DNA from 4 places in the Pseudoalteromonas sp. 120-MNA-CIBAN-0494 genome. Region 1 is predicted to be linked to each of the others. Evidence: predicted binding sites of a transcription regulator. Region 1 holds the regulator's gene; each other region holds the start of a gene.
What was found. The regulator sigma-54, encoded in region 1, starts transcription at its own class of promoters, with help from an activator protein. The targets are predictions, from matches to a motif close to GTTGGCACGNNNNTNGNNT.
Positions count from the first base shown of each region.

Region 2: a site for sigma-54 is predicted at 1,743-1,761, ahead of flgJ (flagellar assembly peptidoglycan hydrolase FlgJ). Genes of this name have one in related genera too.
Region 3: a site for sigma-54 is predicted at 2,320-2,338, ahead of AAEY55_RS01275 (P-II family nitrogen regulator). Genes of this name have one in related genera too.
Region 4: a site for sigma-54 is predicted at 2,211-2,229, ahead of AAEY55_RS00955 (EF-hand domain-containing protein). Genes of this name have one in related genera too.

Region 1 is NZ_JBEOOE010000002.1:134,652-140,173, reverse strand. Features, by position in the region: gene mgtE (magnesium transporter) at 1-582, opposite strand, end outside; gene AAEY55_RS02365 (HPr family phosphocarrier protein) at 730-1,002, opposite strand; gene rapZ (RNase adapter RapZ) at 1,046-1,891, opposite strand; gene ptsN (PTS IIA-like nitrogen regulatory protein PtsN) at 1,913-2,365, opposite strand; gene hpf (ribosome hibernation promoting factor) at 2,370-2,657, opposite strand; gene AAEY55_RS02345 (RNA polymerase factor sigma-54) at 2,684-4,177, opposite strand; gene lptB (LPS export ABC transporter ATP-binding protein) at 4,247-4,972, opposite strand; gene lptA (lipopolysaccharide transport periplasmic protein LptA) at 4,969-5,514, opposite strand; gene lptC (LPS export ABC transporter periplasmic protein LptC) at 5,504-5,522, opposite strand, start outside.
Region 2 is NZ_JBEOOE010000004.1:92,029-97,550, reverse strand. Features, by position in the region: gene flgH (flagellar basal body L-ring protein FlgH) at 1-564, shown strand, start outside; gene AAEY55_RS04855 (flagellar basal body P-ring protein FlgI) at 577-1,671, shown strand; gene flgJ (flagellar assembly peptidoglycan hydrolase FlgJ) at 1,799-2,794, shown strand; gene AAEY55_RS04845 (FlgK family flagellar hook-associated protein) at 2,796-4,808, shown strand; gene flgL (flagellar hook-associated protein FlgL) at 4,811-5,522, shown strand, end outside.
Region 3 is NZ_JBEOOE010000001.1:272,706-278,227, reverse strand. Features, by position in the region: gene AAEY55_RS01285 (S10 family peptidase) at 1-584, opposite strand, end outside; gene AAEY55_RS01280 (diguanylate cyclase) at 936-2,201, shown strand; gene AAEY55_RS01275 (P-II family nitrogen regulator) at 2,383-2,721, shown strand; gene AAEY55_RS01270 (ammonium transporter) at 2,731-3,960, shown strand; gene mrcB (penicillin-binding protein 1B) at 4,137-5,522, shown strand, end outside.
Region 4 is NZ_JBEOOE010000001.1:203,583-209,104, reverse strand. Features, by position in the region: partial or broken gene AAEY55_RS00965 (ATP-binding protein) at 1-1,379, shown strand, start outside; partial or broken gene AAEY55_RS00960 (response regulator) at 1,388-2,067, shown strand; gene AAEY55_RS00955 (EF-hand domain-containing protein) at 2,277-2,555, shown strand; gene AAEY55_RS00950 (hypothetical protein) at 2,568-3,023, shown strand; gene yghU (glutathione-dependent disulfide-bond oxidoreductase) at 3,099-3,938, opposite strand; gene AAEY55_RS00940 (rhomboid family intramembrane serine protease) at 4,012-4,605, opposite strand; gene AAEY55_RS00935 (type 1 glutamine amidotransferase domain-containing protein) at 4,719-5,402, opposite strand.

The sequences.
Region 1 (5,522 bases):
TAAGGTACTTAACGATAAAGCGCCTAAAAAACAGTTATGCTTATCGACAACGTAAAGGTCGTCGGTACCCTCAGGGAGTTCGCCGCGCAGACGAATGTAACGCAGTACCACATCTAGGGTTACATCAGGGCGAATGGTTACTGTATCTGTGTTCATCAGCGCGCCAGCAGAGCGTTCCTGATAGGAGAGTGCTTGCGTAGCACGTTCTCTATCTTGAATGTCCATGGCGCTAACCACGTCTTTATAAACCGTGTCAGGCAGGCTTCGCAGTACTTCACCTAAGTCATCGTGGCCCATGTCTTCAGTGGCAGCAGCAATGTGCTTAGGTTCCATTTGGGCAATAATGCCTAAACGTACATCTTCAGAGAGTTCTTCAAGAACATCACCTTGTACATCTGGATCAACTAATTGCCAGAGCAGGCGACGAACTTTATGCGGTGATGATTCTAGTAAAAGTGCGGTATCACAAGGAGCTGTTTTTGCCAGCATGCGCCTAACTTGAACAAACTGACCACTATTGAGTGACTTGGTCACTTGTTGTAATTGTTGTAGTGGGTAGTCTTGTTCGAAAGTTTCGGGCATTGGCGTCCTTAATTTATTTTTATAACGTTAGGGAAGAAGTTAGTCATTAACTTCGTTCAGTTTATCTTACTTTTTTTAGCCAAACTAGCTTAAGGTTTCACTAACCCTATATTTTAGCTCGTTTACTTGGTTTAAATAAAGTGCCTACTATTCTTGTTCGTTAAAGCGCTGCGCTATTAATTGGCCAACGGCATGTAAAGCATGCTCTGCATCGGGTCCTTCGCACACTACTTTTACTTCTTTACCTTGGCTGCTTTCTAGTAACATTAAAGCCAGTACGCTATCGCCAGCGGCTTCTTTTTCATCTTGAAATAAGGTAATAGATGCGTCAAATTGTACCGCTAATTGTGCTAATACGGTAGCAGCTCTAGCATGCAGGCCTAGCTTGTTTTTTATTAAAAATGTATTTTCTAAGCGCATAAGATACTCTACTTAAGCTGAACAGATGATTATTTAAATTGAATTATTTTTCTTGCTCGCGATGGCGAATTTTTACATTAGGGTGAGACATAGCAAAGCTTTCACCAATTGTTTGCGCTAAATAAACTGAGCGGTGCTGACCACCAGTACAACCAATAGCAATGGTTAAATAACTGCGATTATTACGCTCTAGGTGTGGTAACCACGTTTGTACAAAGGTTTGAATTTGCCAAGTGAATTTTTGCACAATACTATGACTAGCTAAATAATCTTTTACTGGTTGATCTAATCCAGTTAAAGGCTTGAGCTCCGGTTCCCAGTGTGGGTTTGGTAAAAAACGCGCATCAAAAACATAATCAGCACCTTTGGGAATACCATGCTTAAAGCCAAACGACTCAAAGGTAATGATAAGCTGTTTGTCTTTTTTACCGAGTATGGTTTCACGCATAGATTCAGCAAGTTGATGCACACTTAAATCGGTTGTATCAATGACATGATCAGCCCGCGTTACGAGTACATCGAGTAATTCTTTTTCCTTTTTTATTGCTAAATCTAGCGGTAGCGAATCAATCGAAAGCGGGTGCAAGCGACGTGTTTCTGAATAACGGCGGATTAACGTTTGATCGTCGCTATCTAAATAAAATAACGTTGGTTTAGCAAAGTCGGGCAAGTACTCAAGAATATCGTTAAACTGCTGCTGGTCTTTAGGCAGGTTACGCACGTCTATACTAACGGCTATTTTATCGTAGTTATCAGAGACACTGCGCACTAATGAAGGCAGCAAATTTACCGGAATATTATCTACACAATAGTAACCTAAATCTTCTACAACACGTAAAGCAACTGACTTACCAGAACCTGATCGGCCACTTATAATAATTAATTCCATTTACCACCCCTTTATTAGTAACTAGGATTGATCCAAAATAACTTGGTATAACGCTTCATCAGACTTTGCCGCACGCAATTGCTTACAAAACTCTTTATCGTTTAGTTTATCAGCTATTGTGGCTAGTGTTTTCAAGTGCTGCTGGTTATCGCCATCGGGCACTATAAGCGCAACAAAAATATCAACTGGACGATTATCAATTGCATCAAAATTAATAGCGGTTTCGCTTATTAAAATTAAGGCAAGAGGCTCTTGTGCCCCGCTCATACGGCCATGTGGAATTGCTATTCCTCGGCCAATACCGGTACTACCTAGCTTTTCTCTTGCCAATAAAGCAGTGAGAATATCTTGCTGAGGTAAATACGGCATTTTTTTATGCGCGAGTTCACTGATGAATTCTAAAATTCTTTTTTTACTATTAAAAAGGACCACAGCTTTGCTGCAGTCCTGGCATATAAGTGAGCTTAATTTCATAGTGTTAGTGTCGAGCAAACTTCTCTTTGTGTTTAATTACTTGACGATCGAGTTTGTCAATCAACGAGTCAATGGCAGCGTACATATCTTGGTGTTCGGTCGATGCAAATAGCTCAGCGCCACTTACAAAAATTGTTGCTTCAGCTTTTTGACTTAATTTTTCTACATCGAGAATAACATGCACATTAGTTATGTGATCTGAGTGTCTTTGCAGCTTTGCAAATTTATTATTTACATAGTCTCTTAATGAGTCTGTAATGTCTACATGACGACCAGTTAAGTTTAGTTGCATCAGCATTTTCCTCTTTGTTGTACGTCTTAAATCAAGCTTTTACGTTGATTCGACGGGGGAATAGCCAGAGATTCGCGATATTTTGCAATTGTCCGTCTAGCTACTTTAATTCCTTGCTCAGCCAATATATCTGCAATCTTGCTATCACTCAATGGTTTGGCTAAGTTTTCTGCAGCTATCAACTTTTTAATCAGGGCACGTATGGCAGTTGATGAACATTCGCCACCATTTTCGGTGCTTACATGGCTTGAAAAAAAGTACTTAAGCTCAAAAATGCCACGTGGAGTGTGCATATATTTTTGCGTAGTGACCCGTGAAATAGTCGACTCGTGCATTTCAACTATTTCGGCAACATCGTTTAATACCATAGGTTTCATGGCTTCTGGGCCATGTTCAAAAAACGCTTGTTGCTGCTTAACAATACAATTAGTTACTTTCAGGAGCGTTTCGTTTCTACTTTCTAGGCTTTTAATAAACCATTTAGCTTCTTGTAAGTGCGAGCGAATAAATTGGCTGTCACCGCTGGATTTTACTGTACGAGACATAGCCGCATATTGGCTGTTAACACGTATTTTTGGCATGCTATCTGGGTTTAGCTCTACCACCCAGCGGCCTTTTATTTTTTTAACAGACACGTCAGGTATAACGTATTCAGACTCTTCTCTGACAATAGTATCCGCAGGCTTAGGATTAAGCGTATGAATAAGTGTCATTATTTCTTTAAGCTCTTCTTCTTTGAGCTTAGTTTTTTTCATTAACGTACGATAGTCGCGAGCAGCGAGTAAATCGATATGATCAGTTAACACCATTTTTGTTTCGTTAATATAAGGGGTGTCTTTATCAAATTGATTTAATTGAATGCATAAGCATTCTTGCAAGCTGCGAGCTGCAATACCAACAGGATCAAATAATTGAATGCGCTTTAGCACTGCTTCTATTTCATCTAGTTCTACTTCGTGTTCGTCGTCAGTTTCTTGGTTAAAGCTTGCTAAAAGGTCTTCGCAACTGAGGGTTAAAATACCAGAGTCATCTACGGCTTCAACGATAGCTATGGCAATAGCTTCGTCGGTAGGGCTAAAAGGGGTGAGCTGTAATTGCCACATTAAGTATTCATGCAGGGTTTCGGTTGATGCACCTTGATAAATAGATTCATCTTCAGGCATTGGCCCTGATGAAGAGGCAGGCGCTGCGCTCATATATTCATCCCATGATACATCCATGGCCATGTCGTCGCTTATGGTGTCTTTATTTAGTGCTTCACCGCTATCTTGCTCATACTCGCTTGGGGTGTCGTCAGCAGAGGCGCTAACAGTAATGTCATCTGCTTTTTGCTCGTTTTTACCTGCTGATTCTTCCGTGTAATCTTGTTCATCAACTTCAAGTAATGGGTTGCTATCAAGTGCTTCTTGTATTTCTTGCTGGAGATCCAAGGTACTAAGCTGCAATAAGCGAATAGCCTGTTGCAGTTGCGGAGTCATTGTAAGTTGCTGGCCCATGCGCAGCTGTAATGATTGCCTCATTTATCTCTAACAATCCTTATAAATTGATATGATTAATCTTAGCAGATGCTTATAGTAATAACATAAATATTACAGTTTGAACTGCTCGCCTAAATAAACATCACGTACTGTTTTATCGTTTAATACAAATTCAGGAGTACCAGATGCAATTAGCTCCCCATGAGAAACAATGTAGGCTTTTTCACAAACATCAAGGGTTTCCCTTACATTGTGGTCGGTAATTAGTACGCCAATACCACGATTTTTAAGGTGTTCTATAATTTTTTTAATATCGAGCACTGAAATAGGATCCACGCCAGCAAAGGGCTCATCAAGCAATATAAATTTAGGATCTGCAGCTAAAGCACGTGCTATTTCTACGCGGCGACGTTCACCACCAGATAGCGCCATACCTAAGCTGTCGCGAATATGTTGCAGGCTAAATTCGTCCAACAAACTATTTAGGGTTTCTTCCCTGGCTTGTTTATTTAGTTGCTTACGCGTTTCTAAAATAGCCATTAAATTTTGATACACAGTGAGCTTTCTAAAAATAGAAGATTCTTGTGGTAAATAACCAATACCTAAACGAGCACGGCTGTGCATAGGAAGTAAGGTAATATCGTTATCATCAATTAATATTTTACCTTTGTCGCTAGGAACTAAGCCTACAATCATGTAAAAGGTAGTGGTTTTACCTGCGCCATTTGGGCCAAGTAAACCAACAATGCTGCCAGCTTTTACTTCAAGTCCTACATTTTTAACAACTTCACGGCCTTTATAGCTTTTTGCTAATAGCTCTGCTTTTAATGTACTCATGGCTGACCTTTATTGAGTTTTTGTTCTTTTTTTACGTCTATAGGCACTAAAATAGTGTGTACCCGATCAGTTGAGTTTTCATCTTTTTCAGCACTTATAAGCTGTTGCTCTATATCGTAGGTGATGCTTTTAGCCGTAATTTTTTGCCCAGCTTGAGAAATGTTTGCATCTCCTACCAGGGTTAAAAAACGTTTCGCTACATCGTAACGTACTTCGTTAGCGCTGGCGCTCATGACAGTACCATCTGCTTGCTTTTCTTCAAAATATGCAGGGCTGCCCGTGGCAATTAATAGTTGTTTATTATCGCCAAGTTCGTCGCGCTTATGTACTTCTAAACGATCGGCGGTTATACGACGATTGCCGTGAATTATCTCGACATTTTTATCAAAAATACCAACGTTTTCTTTTAGTTGACCTTCTTGTCGGTCAGCACTAATAGAAATTTGATTAGCTAATGGGGAAGTACTTTGCTCTGCCGCATTACTATTAAATACAAGTATAAGCGATGGAATAATAAGTATTTTTGCAAGGTTATTGGTCATAATATAGT
Region 2 (5,522 bases), on a different contig from region 1:
GTTGAACCGGCAGTTGCTAATGGCTCACTGTTTAATACGTATTTATCGAACGACTTATACGCCGATAAAAAAGCACTGCGTACCGGCGATATAATTACGGTTAAATTGCAAGAATCTACGCAAGCCTCTAAAGCGGCAAAAACAGAAACTGATAAACAGTCAGACGCAAAACTTGACCCCGTTATTGGTTTAGGCGGATTACCGGTAAATATTGGCGGCGACAGCATTCAATTTGGTATTGGCAGCGACGCGTCATTTAAAGGCGACTCAAAATCAAATCAGTCAAATAGTTTAGCCGGTGATATATCGGTAAACGTAATGCGTGTTTTACCTAATGGTAATTTAGTTATTCGCGGCGAAAAATGGCTAACGTTAAACTCGGGCGAAGAATTTATTCGTTTAGAGGGATTAGTAAGGCCAGAAGATGTAACTGCAGACAATACCGTACAGTCAAATAGAATTGCTAATGCACGAATTCAATATTCGGGCAAAGGGCAAACTCAAGAAGCGCAAAGTGCCGGTTGGCTAACACGCTTTTTTAGTAGCTCACTTTTTCCTTTTTAGAGGACATTCATTATGAATGTATTTAAAGTTTTTTGTTTAATGGTGTTACTTGGCTGGCAACTTCCTGCCATGGCCGAGCGCATTAAAGATGTGTCTATGGTTGAGGGCGTACGCTCAAACCAATTAGTAGGCTATGGCCTAGTTGTTGGCTTACCTGGTACGGGCGAGCAAAGCCGATTTACCGAGCAAAGCTTTAAAGGCATGTTAAACAGCTTTGGCATTACGCTACCGGCAAGCTTAAAACCAAAAATTAAAAACGTGGCTGCGGTTGCAGTGCATGCAGAGCTACCGCCTTTTAGAAAGCCCGGGCAAACTATAGATATTACCGTATCATCTATTGGTAGTGCAGGTAGTTTACGCGGTGGTACTTTACTACAAACCTTTTTAAAAGGGGTCGACGGCAACGTATACGCTATTGGTCAAGGTAGTTTAATTGTAGGTGGTTTAGGCGCAGAAGGGCTTGATGGCAGTAAAGTCGTTATAAACACGCCAACAGTGGGGCGTATTCCAAATGGCGCAACCGTTGAACGCGCAGTTAAAAGCCCATTTATGCAAAACGACTATATTACTTTTAACTTAAATCGCCCAGACTTTACTACCGCCAAGCGATTAGAAAAAACCATAAACGATTTAGTAGGCCCAAATAGCGCCCAAGCACTCGATGCAGCGTCTATTAGAGTGATTGCCCCAAGAGACGCCTCGCAGCGCGTGTCTTATTTATCAACGCTCGAAAACCTAGAGTTTACCCCAGCAGATACAGCGGCAAAAATTATTGTTAACTCGCGTACCGGTACTATTGTTATTGGTAAAAATGTAAAGCTGCAACCTGCGGCTATTACTCACGGTGGCTTAACAGTAACGATTGCAGAGCAGCTAAACGTGTCGCAGCCTAATGCTTTTAGCGATGGCGATACCGTTGTTACCCAGCAAAGTATTATAGATATAAAACAAGACGACTCACGGGCATTTGTATTTAACCCCGGAGTGAGCCTAGATGACCTAGTACGCGCTATAAACGAAGTAGGCGCCGCACCTGGCGATTTAATGGCAATACTAGAAGCCCTAAAAGAAGCTGGCGCAATAAACGGCCAGCTAGTTGTAATTTAAAACAACGTAATGCTATCGGTGGTCAGTTTTAAAAGCTGGTAACCGATGGCATCTTGCTTAACACCCTTTCATCTGGCTCAATTTTTGCATTGCTTTATACATTATTCATTATTGTGTCAAAAAGCTGATGGAAACAAATCACCTCGATAAGCAAAACTTTTTTGATTTAGGTAACTTAAACGCTTTGCGTAAAGACGCCCTAAACAGTGGCGACGCGTCTAGTGATGCCTCAAAAGCAGCTCTCAAAAAAGCAGCGGCACAATTTGAAGCCATATTTACGCAAATGTTGCTTAAAAGTATGCGCAAAGCCAGCGAAGCCTTCGAAGACAAAGAAAGCCCATTAAATTCAAGTAGCGTAAAGTTTTTTGAAGAAATGCACGATCAGCAACTCTCATCAGAGCTCTCGTCTAATGGTTCATTAGGGCTTGCCGACTTAATAGTGCAGCAACTCTCTCCTACGGCAAAAAATTACACCCCAGCTTCAGTACTCAGAACCAGTAACGATCTTTTAAGCGATCAGCGTGCTGGCATAGAGTTGCCACAGCAACAGCGTAAAAAAGCCGTAACCGAGCCTGTAGATAAAAGCACTATGAATACCGAAAAGCCAGAAGTAGCTAAGCCAAACTTTGAAACGGCCGAAGAGTTTGTAAGTTCGGTATGGGAGCATGCTAAAACAGCGGCTAAAAAAATTGGTTTAAACCCAGCCGTTATGGTGGCTCAAGCAGCACTTGAAACCGGTTGGGGTAAGCATATTATTAATAAAAGCGACGGTAACAGCTCAAATAACTTATTTAATATTAAGTCAGATAAAAGCTGGCAGGGCGAAAAAGCCAACAAAGTAACCTTAGAGTTTGAACAAGGTGCTGCAGTTAAAAAACAAGCCAGTTTTAGAGCTTACGACTCAATAAAAGACAGCGTAAACGACTTTGTTGATTTTTTAACTCAAAACCCACGCTATCAACAAGCATTACAAAATACCGGCAAACCGGCAGCGTTTTTAGACTCATTACAACAAGCCGGTTATGCAACAGACCCAAATTATGCGGATAAAATAAAGCGCGTACTTAACAGTAGCGAGCTAAAAAATATTGCAACAAACGTGATCCGCCAAGGAGTAAAGTAACATGTCGTTTAATTTATTAAACATTGCTAATTCAGGAATAAGAGCAAACACTGATCTGTTGCAAACAACCAGTAAAAATATTAACAATGTAAATACCGACGGCTATGTGCGCGAGCGTACAGAGCATGGCACCATGATCGACAATCAAGTTGGCAAAGGTAATACCTACAGGTTACTTAATGAATTTGCACAAAAACAATTAAACCGAGACACCTCAAATAAAACGTTTTTTGATCAGTTTGTAAGTGAAGCAAACCGGGTCGATACGTTATTTTCGCAAAAAGCGAATAGCTTATCGACCGGTATTAATTCGCTATTTAATAACGTGCAAGAAGCGCTTAATCAGCCATCGTCAACGGTTGCACGTTCGTTAGTAATGACTAACGCCGACAGCTTAATAAGCCAAATGGATAGATTGTCGGGAATAGTGCTGGATCAAAAAAATGTTGTAAATGAGCAGCTCGAAATATTCTCCGATGAAGCCAACACCTTAATTCAAAAAATAGGATCGTTAAACCAACAAATAGCAGGTGTTAATGGTACTAACAACGCATCTGCTGCAAGCGGCACATATAACGAGCGCGATAAAGCGATTCGCGATTTATCAGAGTTAATCGACATTGAAACGCTTGACGGCCCCAATGGTGAAAAACTTGTTTTTATGGGCAGCGGTGAAGCGGTTGTAATGCAAAATGGCTCGTTTAACTTATTTTCGATGCGCGGCGACCCCGATCCAAATTTTAAAGAACTGCGCTTAGATGTAAATGGCGGCAAAGCTGTGCCGCTTGAAGTTGATGCTAGTAAATTAAAAGGCAAAATAGGTGGTTTACTTGCCTTCAGAGACGATATTTTAGTACCTGCGCAAAATCAAATAGGCCAAATGGGCTTAGCGTTAGCAGATGCATTTAATCAGCAAAATCACTTGGGAATGGATGCTAACGGTAAATTGGGCGGCGATATATTCAATATACCTACGGCAAAAGGGTTTGCCTATCAAGCTAACACCGGCGGTGCGGGTGTTAGTGCAACAGTAGAACCCGGTAAAGGCAGTAATTTACCAGCCAGTGATTTTATTGTGACTTATACCGCAAACCCAAACGAAGTGAGTATTCAGCCAGTAGATAATAAAGGCGAGCCATTAGGCGCCGCTACAACAGCAACATTTGTTGGCGGTGAAATTAACTCGGCAAATAACCCAGGTGTTGATTTATTTGGTTTGCAGTTAACTATGGCTGGTGCAGGTAATGAAGGCGATAAATTTCAAATTAAGCTCAATTCAGAAGCCGCAGCAAATATTACCCTCGCCACTGGGCGCGGTGAAGACCTAGCGTTAGCATCGCCAATACGCACCGCCGATGACATAAATAACACCGGTAGCGGCGCTATTTCTGCTGGCAGTGTGAGTAGTGTTACCGCTGGTGGCTTTACAACTACCACTCCTCCTGCACTCGCTAATGGAGATATAACCATTGTTAAAGCAGCGGGTACAAATGATTACTTAATTAGCGATGGAAACGGCGCTAATGTGCCAATTACTATTGCACCACCAGGCAAAAATGTTTTAGCTGGCCTTGGTGCTCCTTATGACGGTTATGGTTTTGACTTTGATATTGAAGGCTCGCCAGCCACAGGCGATAGCTTTACGTTAGAGTTTAACAAAGGCGGCTTTGACGATAACCGCAATGGCTTAAAGTTAGCCGAGTTACAAAACGGTGACTTGGTGCGCCAAAATGTTGTTTCAAGCTCAGATGCCGATAACCATAAAACGTTTAACCAAGCGTATGCCGGATTAGTAACCGACATTGGCGTGGTAACAGGCCAAGCTAAAACAAACGGCGCAGCATTCGACGCACTCGCACAGCAGTCAGAGGCATGGTACGAGTCGTTATCTGGGGTAAACCTTGACGAAGAAGCAGCTAATTTGCTGCGCTTTCAGCAATCTTACGCGGCTTCAGCTCAGGTGCTTTCTGCTGCACGTTCTATTTTTGACACTTTACTTAGTGCCACGAGGTAATTATGCGTTTATCAAATAACTTAATGTATCAAAACAGCATTAATAAAATACTACAAAATCAAAATGGCGTAGCAAACGCACAAGAGCGAGTAAATACTAGGCAAAAGTATTTATCTACCTCAGAAGCGCCTGCCGACATATCGCAAGCTATGCTGTATACCAATAAAATACAAAGTAATGAGCAATATACAAAAAATATTAACCAACTCAATGGCCGACTCAAAACCGAAGAAAGCGTACTGCAAGGTATTAACGAAAGTATTCAAGCAGCTAAAGATATTGCCTTAAAAGCAGGTAATGGCGCATACAGTAAAGACGACTTAAAGTCGTTAGCGTCGGAGCTAACCGAAATACAAAAAACGTTAGCTAATTTAATGAACACCCGTTCAGAAGACGGTAAATACATATTTTCGGGCTACCAAGACAGCACGCAACCGTATCAGTTTGATGCCGCTAGCGGCAAGTACAATTACCAAGGCGATCAAGGCCAGCATAAAATTACTATTGCCGAAGGTGTGTCGATTAAATCTAGCGACAACGGCTACGACACCTTTGAAAAAACCAATGCACGCCTCGATGTAGCATCTAACACAGGCGATGCATCAAGTACGCTTACGGGTTCTGTTTATGTAGATAAACAAGGTGTTTTCGATCAGTTTCATAAAGAGCAATATAACCCTGATCCAGACCCTTTAGTGTCAGCCACAGCAAATA
Region 3 (5,522 bases), on a different contig from region 1:
TCGTTTCTGTTTACAAAGGTATTAAGCCACTCAGCGAGGTACTTAATATCGGCTTTTACGCCAAAAAACTGCTCTTTTTGCTCAGCTTTAGAGAGTAATTTACCGTCTTTATCTTCAACTACGCGAGAGTAGCCGGTGTTTACCGGATTTACATATACAATATCGGCAATGTCGAGCACTGAGTAAGGGTTGTCTTTAACCCCATATGGTTGAATAGGGTAGCCTTCATCATCAATTTTTAATACGCGAGGGCCAGTATAAGCAAGGTGCATCCAAACCGATGCCGAGCCAGGGCCGCCATTAAACGAAATAAGCAAAGGGCGCTTTGCTCTGTCATCTACCTTATCGCGGGTGTAGTAAGTATATTGCAAGGTTGCTATAGCATCGCCTTTGTCATCCCAAACAGGTTGCGTACCGGTTGCAACCGTATATGAAAAGCGCTGATTATTAATTTTTGCTTTGTGCTCAGTAACCACTTTGCTGTCGATATCAATACGACGCTGGTTATTATCGGCAAAGGAGGCACTACTAAGTGTTAAGGCAATGGCGGCAATAGGTAAAAAAATACTTTGGCTAAACTTCATGAATGACCCTTTTTTATTGTTAATGTTCTATTAAAAGAAATATTCAGTAAAAAAACAAAAGTATTGAGACTAGTTGCCGATAATAGTGGTTGAGTAAATAGAATGTGTAAAAACTTAGCTTTTAACGCCTTGTATCGCTCTTTATTCCGATCGTAATGAAAGTAATGTATATTCGCATTTATTTATAAGTAACAGCTTAAATAAGTGAGATTTACTTTAAAAAATAGTGGCAAACCGACAGGGTGTGTAATTTGCTTTTTAATAAATTTAAAATCTCATTAAAGGCTTTAAATTTATGATGAACACATGGTTATAAAACAAGTAATCAAATTAGAAGTAAAGAGAAGCCCTATGCAAAGACTGTTGATAGTTGAAGATAGTAAAGTAGTACAACAAGTCCTTCGCCATATATCTGCACAGTATCTTGATGTTGCCATTGATTTTGCTTGGTCTTTATCTGAGTGTAAAGAGTTTGTAAGTAAGCACAGCTATACATTAGCCTTAGTTGATTTAACGCTCCCCGACGCACCAAATGGTGAGGTGGCCAAATATACCTTATTAAAAGGTATTCCTACTGTGGTGCTTACTTCTAAGATGGATGAGTACAAGCGCCTGCAAATGTTAGAATTAGGCGTAATTGATTATGTGATAAAAGATAACCGTGACTCATATAATTACGCTATAAAATTAGTTGCACAGCTGTTGCGTAACCAAGGCTGTAAAGCATTAATAGCCGACGACTCGGTTTTAAGTCGTACTTTAATGAAGCAAATGCTAGAAAAACAATTATTTGCAGTCAGTGAGGCGCACGATGGACGCCAAGCATTAGATATGCTCAAAAACGATGCTGAAATTAAATTACTCATGACAGACTATGCAATGCCAACAATGGATGGTTTTGAATTAGTTAAAGCGGTGAGAAACTTTAGAGGCCGTGATGACTTAGCAATTATTGGGTTATCAGGCGCGAGTAAGCATGGTTTATCGGCGCGATTTATTAAATATGGTGCTAATGATTTTTTAACTAAACCTTTTATGAATGAAGAGTTTCATTGTCGTGTATTGCAAACCATGGAGCAGTTATCGTTAATTGCAGACATTAAAGAAAGTGCTTTTCGAGATCATCTTACCGGGCTTTATAATCGTCGTTACTTTTATCAGTATGCTGAAAAACTACTCAAAAATAAAAATCAGAAAAATAGCTTAGTGTTACTCGATATAGATTTTTTTAAAGCAATAAACGATGAATTTGGGCATGACGGCGGCGATCAGGCACTTAAACAAGTGAGTAATTTAATCCGGACTTCATTTTCTAACAGTACAGTGGCACGTATTGGCGGTGAAGAGTTTGCAATTATATTAACGCAAGTAGAAGTTGAACAAGCCGAGAAGTGTTTAAATTTATTTATACAAAAGTTCGCAAGTTACGACTTTACTATCAGTGATAAAACCTTATCAATAACAGCAAGTATAGGCCTAGCCGAATTTCAAAATACCAGTTTAACCGCTGCTATGCGTGTTGCCGATAGAGCTTTGTATCAAGCTAAGGAGCAAGGGCGCAATTGTGTGGTTTTAAATAGTACTTTGCAGCTAGCAGAGGTTACAGCTATACGTTGAGTTAAATACACACGCACCAATCAAGTATTATATATAAAAAAACGCACCTAATTGGTGCGTTTTTTTGTTTTAAATATAAAATATTTTTATAAGTTATTGTTTTTTATTGCCATATATAAATGGCATAAAGCTTGGATTGTATTAACTAAGAAAAACAATAACGTGTCCTAAGGGGACTAAAATGAAAATGATTAGTGCAATCATAAAGCCATTTAAATTAGATGAAGTGCGTACAGCACTCGCTGATTTAGGCATAGAAGGGATGACAGTTGTTGATGTAAAAGGCTTTGGTCGACAGCGTGGTCATACCGAATTGTATCGTGGGGCTGAATACCAAGTTGATTTTATTCCTAAAATTAAACTCGAAATTGCCACTCGTACTGAAAACTGCCAACGCGTAGTTGACTCAATTACGCAAGTTGCAGGCACCGGAAAAATAGGTGACGGTAAGATTTTTGTGTACGACCTAGATCAAATTGTTCGTATTCGTACGGGCGAACTTGATGAAGATGCACTTTAAGGGGGATTTATGGAAAGTACACTGATAGAACTAAAGTTTTCGCTCGACACCTTTTATTTTTTAATTTGTGGCATATTAGTAATGTGGATGGCCGCAGGGTTTGCCATGCTAGAAGCGGGTTTAGTACGCTCAAAAAACACCACCGAAATATTAACTAAAAATATCGCCTTGTATTCAATTGCATGCACCATGTTTTTACTCGTTGGTTACAATATTATGTATGTAGGGAATACCGAGGGAGGCATCATTCCTTCATTTGGTGGCTTAATTGGTACACAAGCCGCTGATGCTGATCACTCTCTAGAATCTGATTTTTTCTTTCAAGTTGTTTTTGTTGCCACGGCTATGTCTATTGTCTCGGGTGCGGTGGCTGAGCGCATGAAGTTGTGGGCATTTTTGGTGTTTACCTTGGTGTTAACTGGGCTTATATATCCTATTGAGGGTTACTGGACTTGGGGCTCTGGATTTTTATCGGCAATGGGTTTTGTTGACTTCGCGGGCTCAGCAATAGTGCATGCAACCGGCGCATCAGCGGCATTAGCTGGCGTATTATTACTGGGTGCACGTAAAGGAAAATATGGTAAAAATGGCGAAATATACCCAATTCCGGGGTCAAACTTGCCTTTGGCAACGTTAGGTACGTTTATTTTATGGATGGGCTGGTTTGGTTTTAACGGCGGCTCGCAGCTACTTATATCAGATGCAGAAAACGCGACTGCTGTAGGAAAGATTTTATTAAACACCAATGCTGCTGCTGCAATGGGGGCTGTTTCAGCACTATTTGTTTGTAAAGCATTATGGGGTAAAGCCGATTTAACTATGGTATTAAATGGCGCGTTAGCTGGGCTGGTTGTGATTACCGCCGATCCGCTTTCACCTTCACCATTGATGGCGTGTTTATTAGGGTTATTAGGCGGCTCATTAGTGGTATTTAGTATTGTTATACTTGATAAGGCAAAAATAGACGACCCAGTTGGCGCTATTTCTGTGCATGGCGTATGTGGAGTACTTGGTATTATGCTAGTACCTGTGACAAACGCCGAGGCAAACTTGGTAACTCAGTTAATAGGCTTGTTGTGTATTATTGGTTTTGTGTTTATTTCTTCGCTGCTGGTGTGGGCAATCTTAAAGCATACTATGGGCATTAGGGTTACCGAAGAAGAAGAGCTAAACGGTATGGATCAACACGATTGTGGCATTGACGCCTACCCAGAATTTGTATCGGTTCGTAGTAATTAAATTTAAGTTATTGTGTGTTGTCCAAAGCGCTACTTAGGTAGCGCTTTTTTATTTCAGGGGAGGTTAACTTTAGTGCTGCTAAGATGGGTTGTTAATTTACCTTATAATGGTGAACTAGTAGGTGACTATGCTAAGCTCACGTCCGTAAAATAAACCTTGGAATAAATTACATTTAAATGGCTGATAACAAAAAAACACCGACAGGTAAAACCCCCACAAAGCGCAGCGCTAAACCCTCTAAAAGTACACCGCGTAACGGCGCTAAAAAAAGTACAAAAAACAAATCATCAGTTGCTCAGCGATCTTTACTCAATAAACTATGGTCTATTTTTTGGAAACTTAGTTTAGCGACATTTATTGCTATGGCGCTTTATTTTATTTACCTCGATGCAAAAATAACTCGTCAATTTGAAGGTAATAAATGGCAGCTTCCTGCGCAAGTTTATGCACGCTCGATGGCGTTTTACCCCGGGCAGTTCTTATCAAGCCAAGAGGTTATTTGGGAGTTAGAGCGGCTAAACTACTCAGCCGTTAATAGGTTAAGTCGTACAGGGCAATATGTTAAAACTGCCAACAGCATTAAAATATATCGTCGCGATTTTGAATTTTATGACGCGCTAGAACAGGCGCATATAATTGAACTGCGTTTTGGCGGGCAAAAAATTGCTAGTATTAAAGACAAGTTTGGTCGGCGTTTAAACAACGCTAGGCTGGAGCCGGTGCAAATAGCGCGTATAGGTAACGACTCTAAACAAGACCGTGAATTTGTACCGCTGGATAAATTTCCGGCAATGCTAAAAGACACGCTTTTAGTGGTTGAAGATCGTAATTTTTATCAGCACCACGGCGTATCGGTATTTTCTATTTTACGTGCGTTGTATAGTAATATTCGTGCTGGGCGAACAGTTCAGGGCGGCAGTACGCTAACGCAACAACTGGCTAAAAATATTTACTTAACCCGAGAGCGCTCACTTACACGAAAAATAAACGAAGCGTTTATTGCGCTTATTTTAGATTACCGTTATTCAAAAGATCAAATACTTGAAGCGTATTTAAATGAAGTATATTTAGGGCAGTCTTATAACCAAGGTGTACATGGTATGGGCTTGGCTGCTGAATTTTACTTTTCTAAACCAGTAGATGAGCTAGAGTACGATCAAATAGCGCTGCTGGTGGCTATGGTAAAAGGGCCGTCTTATTACAATCCACGTCGTTACGAAGAGCGCACAATGGAACGTCGTGACTTAGTGCTGCGCTTAATGGTTGAAGACAAACTTTTGAGTACTAATGAATACCGCGCTGCATTAAAACGTCCTTTGAATATAGCGCCAATGAAAGCCAGTTTACAAAAATCGTACCCAGGTTATTTAGAACTAGTAAATCGTGAACTCAAGCAGTTATTGCCCGATCAAAATGTGTTAGATGCCGGTGTTCGTGTGTTTACCTATTTTGACTTACAAAAACAAACGGCAATGGAAGAGTCGATTCAGGCAAGTTTGCCTTATTTAGAAAAACGCCCTAATACTCGCGCGCTTGAAGCGGCGATGATCTCAGTTAACGTA
Region 4 (5,522 bases), on a different contig from region 1:
CTTATACAGTGGAGTATAGGGCAAGGCGTTATTGATTTTGTTAATGCAAAAGAGATAAAAGCATTAGAACCACTTACGCTACAACTTGCAAAGCAGTATCAAAAAACGCCCTCGTGGGAGTTAGTTATTGGCGGCGACAAAAACTTTAGAATGCTTATAGAATCGCAACTAGAAAACAGCCAGTTTTTATCTAAGTTACCAAAAAGCCCTGATCCAAGAGGGCGAATGATGCGCCGGCCACCACCATCCGAGCATATTGTTTTAGGCGCGCGCCGACCACCTCCTGAAAATATTGCTCATTATGCTTTGCTTGACGAAAATAAACAGCGAATAGTGGGCAGGTATTTAAGTAATTTAAACTATATGACTACAGCCATTACAGTGAATAATAAAGCGGTTGGTTATTTAGCTGTATCCAAAAGAGATAGCTTAGTTGATGGCTACGAACTTGATTTTTTACAGCAGCAAACAAACTACTTATGGTTTATTGCTTTAGCGGCGGTACTGCTTACATTACTGGTTACCTTTTTATTATCTCGGCATTTAGTTAGCCCAGTAAAACAAATAGCTAACGGTATGCACCGCTTAACGCAAGGCAATTACGAGACTAAGCTGACCCTAGATCGAAAAGACGAACTAGGGCAGTTAAGCGAGGATTTTAATACGCTTGCATTTACGCTGCCAAAGACGAGCAAGTACGTAAACGCTGGCTTGCCAATATTTCTCATGAGCTTAGAACGCCAATGAGCATTTTGCTTGGTGAGCTTGAAGCTATGCTACTTGGCATACGCGAGCCAAATGCAAAAAATATAAACTCGGCCAACGACGAAGCCCTGCATTTAAAGCGCTTAATAGACGATTTGCATATGCTCAATAGCGCAGAGTTAGGGGGCATGCATTACACTATGCAAGCTACTGATATGGCATTGTTATTAAATACTATTGAGCAAAAATATCAGGTTATACTTGAGCAACATAATATAAAGCTTTACCTATTAAATGCTGCAAAAAATATAACCGTTCAAGCAGATAAAACACGCCTTTTACAGTTATTCGATAATATTTTAATGAACGCAGTGCATTACGCACAATGCTCTACTATTTCATTAACGGCGAGTAATATAAGTATTAAAGGGCAAATGTATTTACAGCTTATTATTGAAGATAATGGCGTGGGGGTTGAGCCATCGCATTTATCGCACTTATTTGAGTATTTATACCGAGTAGATAGTTCGCGAAATCGCCAAGAGGGCGGTTCGGGTTTGGGGTTATCTATTTGTCAGCACATAGTTAAAGGTCATAAAGGCGAGATTAAAGCTGAAAAATCTAGTTTAGGCGGTCTTGCTATCATTATTAAATTACCCTTATTTAAAGCTTAGAGGACACTATGCAAGAGCAAATACTGATTGTAGAAGATGAGGTTAAGCTGGCTAACTTAATAAGCGATTTTTTAACAAGCCATCATTACATAACGCATCAAATACATCATGGTAATGAAGTACTACCTTGGCTTGAAATTAACAAGCCTAGTGTGATTTTGCTCGACATAATGCTACCTGGTCAAAGCGGAATTGAATTGTGTAAAGCAATTAGGCAGTTCTCTAATGTGCCTATCATTATGGTGTCGGCAAAGGTAGAGGAGATTGACCGATTACTTGGGCTTGAATTAGGAGCCGATGATTATATTTGTAAGCCTTTTAGTTATGCGGAGCTGGTGGCGCGTGTTAAAGCTATTTTAAGGCGCTTGAATAACGTTGAGCCAAAACCAATGTTATGCAACTTGATGAAAGCACCTACAGTGTAAAATACAAAGCAGCAAGTATTGAGCTTACCAATGTTGAGTTTCAGTTATTTAAGCCCTTGTTTAACAACCCTAACCGTATTTATTCGCGCGATAGCTTAATGGATACTATGTACGCCGATCAACGTATTGTGAGCCAGCGTACTATTGATAGTCATATAAAAAAATTGCGTAAAAAGCTGGAGGAATTAACCAAAACCGACAGCGTTATTCAATCGGTTTATGGTGTTGGTTATCGCTTTGTAAATCCACAGCAGTGTAATTAACAACAAAATGTTTGATTAATTAGCATAATACGATGCGTTAACGTAAGTAATTAATAGCCACTTTAGCTATTTACTCGCATTAGCATTTCGCTATCATTTTAAATTTATGCATTAGCGATATACATTATTTTAACTTCCTCATTATTTGCACATTATTTGCATTTTTACAGCGTAATCTTTTGTTATTAATTAAACAAAAGGTTACGAGCATGAAACACTTATCATCACTTACAATTATTACACTATTGTCGGTTGCTTTTTCAGTAAATGTTGCAGCAAGAGGCAGCGATAGCAAACCACCTAAACCTGATTTTTCAAGCATGGATACCAATGGCGATGGCGTAATTAGCAATGCAGAGTTTAGCGCTAAAAAACCACCACACGGCGAAGACGCACAAACAATTTTTGACGAAATAGATTCAGATGGTAATGGCGAAATTAGTGAGCAAGAAGTAAATGATCATAAACCACCTCGTCGTAAGCGTTGAAAGGATACTGTAATGATTAATAATATTAGCAGTAATTCTGCAAGCCTGGTGCAGCAACAAAGTAGCCAAACCGCAAAGTTAACAACAGCACAAAGTGACTTTGTAAAACAAACACTCGCTGAATTCGATGCCGAAAATTTAACGGCAGAAAACGCGCTAAGTATTCAAGCTGCACTTAAAGAGCAAGGTATAGCGCCAACAAAAGAGTTGGCTGAGCTAATGGGCGAGTTGGAGTTTGACGCTAAAAGCATAGGTGATGATGCTCGACCTGAAGGTCAGCGCCCGCCACCACCGCCTAAAAATTCAATTGAGCAAGTAAATACTAAAGATGTAGTTAGTTATTTAGATGAGTTGTTAGCGCAGTATTCAAGCCAGTTAAATGACGAAGATAAAAGTTCTATTTTATCGGCGGTTCAAGAAAAGTTTGCTTTATCACAAGGTGATTCGATACTGAGTGTTAAAGCGTAATTATAAATAAGGCAACACCTAAACTAAAAAATCAGCTATTACAGCTGATTTTTTAGTTTATCAATAACAGCAAGGTTAAAAGTCACTACTACTGTGGCGCTCTGCTAGTTGCTCTTCTTCAGGTCCCCATGTGCGGTTAACGCGACGACCACGTTTTACGCCAGGGCGTTTTGAAACCTGTTTAGCCCAACGTACAACATGAGTGTATGAGGCAACATCTAAAAATTCAGCTGCATCATAAATGTCGCCAAGCACTAAAGAGCCATACCAAGGCCAAATTGCGATATCGGCAATTGAGTACTCAGCTCCTGCCATGTATTCGTTTGCACTTAAATGGCGGTTTAGCACGTCAAGCTGGCGCTTGGTTTCCATGGTGAAACGATCAATAGGATATTGCATTTTAGTGGGTGCATAACTATAAAAGTGGCCAAAGCCACCACCTAAGTACGGCGCTGAGCCCATTTGCCAAAATAGCCAGTTACGACATTCAGTTTTAGCTTTTAAATCTTTAGGTATAAGCACATCAAACTTTTCTGCTAGGTATTGCAGTATAGAGCCCGATTCAAAAATACGCGTTGGCGGCGTGGTTGAATGATCCATTAACGCTGGAATTTTTGAATTTGGATTAATATCAACAAAGTCAGAACCAAACTGATCACCATCACCTATGCTGATTAAATATGCGTCGTATTCTGCATCGGTTAAGCCCAGCTCTAACAGCTCTTCAAACATAATAGCGGCTTTTTGACCATTTGGTGTAGCAAGCGAATAAAGCTGAAATGCGTGCTCGCCAATAGGTAAGGTTTTGTCATGAGTTGCGCCGGCAATGGGGCGATTAATGCTGGCAAATTTACCGCCACTCTCACTGTCCCATGTCCAAACTTTGGGTGGGGTGTATTGATTTTGATCACTCATAAAAATAACCTCTGTTTAAATGAAATACATATAAAAAAATATATGTATTAATAAATGTGGCCATTAAAATAAATTAAAGGCGAGTTTTTTGACTTTTAATTTTGTCGGATTTTGCTAATTTATAGCCTAAAAATAATCCGCTCAATGCTCCAAATAAGTGGCTTTCAAACGAAATATGCAAGCGCTGTGGTAGTACACCCCAAACAAATCCGCTGTAAAGTAGGGCAACGACAACAGCAATAACAATGGATTTAAATGAACGTCTAATTACGCCATAGCAAAGTATAAAACCCCACAACCCATATATAACGCCACTTAAGCCAACATGAATATTACTACGACCAAATGCCCATACTAAAAAACCACCTACTAATGCGGTAAAAATAAATACGTTATAAAAACGCTTAACGCTGTATTGGCAAATCAACCAACTTAAAACCATAAAAGGCAGCATGTTACTGGCAAAGTGCCACCAACTGCCATGTAAAAATGGCGCGCTCAGTATGCCAATTAAGCCATTAATGCTGCGCGGATAAATGCCAAAACCATTAAGATTAATGCCAGGTAAGCTATTAATTAGCTGTAACACAAAGCAAATTGTAACAATACTAAAAATAGCGAAGCGTTTGCTTGTTAGTAATGACCGTGTGGTTGGCTTGGTTGCCATATAATCGTCCTAGTTGAGCTTAATAGTTGCCAGTATAGGAATTGTATTTGCTAATGCAAAGCAATTAAAAAAGCACAGCATTAAATGCTGTGCTTTTTACTTATAAATCGTTATTAACCTAGTTTGGTTAGTAGCTTTTTAGCAGCAAGTTCTGAGCTTGCTGGGTTTTGACCGGTAATTACTAGGCCATCTTCGAGTACAAGTACACCCCAGTCATCCGTTTTTTGATAGTCGCCGCCTTTTTTAATCAGTTCGTCTTCTACTAAAAACGGCACTATGTCGGTAAGTTGTACTGCCGCTTCTTCACTGTTAGTAAAACCAGTTACTTTTTTACCAGCAACAAGTGCATTACCATCGGCATCTTTAGTATTCAAAAATACGGCACTGGCATGACAAACAGCCGCTACTGGCTTTTGCTCTTTAATAAAGCTTTCAATAAGTGCAATAGAGTCGGTGTTTTCTACTAAGTCCCATAGTGGGCCGTGGCCACCTGGGTAAAATACCGCGTCAAAATCTGTCGAATTTACTTCACTAAGCACTTTGGTATTGGCCATTAATGTTTGTGCGGCGCTGTCTGCGTCGTAGCGTTTAGTTGCATCAGTTTGAAAATCAGCAAGAGTACTTGTAGGGTCTATCGGGGGCTGGCCGCCATTTGGCGATGCAAGAGTGACTTCAACGCCTGCATCTCTAAATGCGTAATAAGGGGCTGCGAATTCTTCTACCCAAAAACCTGTTTTTTCACCTGTGTTGCCCAATTCTGCATGTGAGGTTAAAACCATAAGTATTTTTTTAGCCATTAGGATATTCCTTTTGATGATTTAAATTAGTTAACTTTGCTACCAACTACTATATGCACTAATAATGCTTTAAACAACGATGATAAATTTAACTTTATTGATTCAATAATTGATACAATA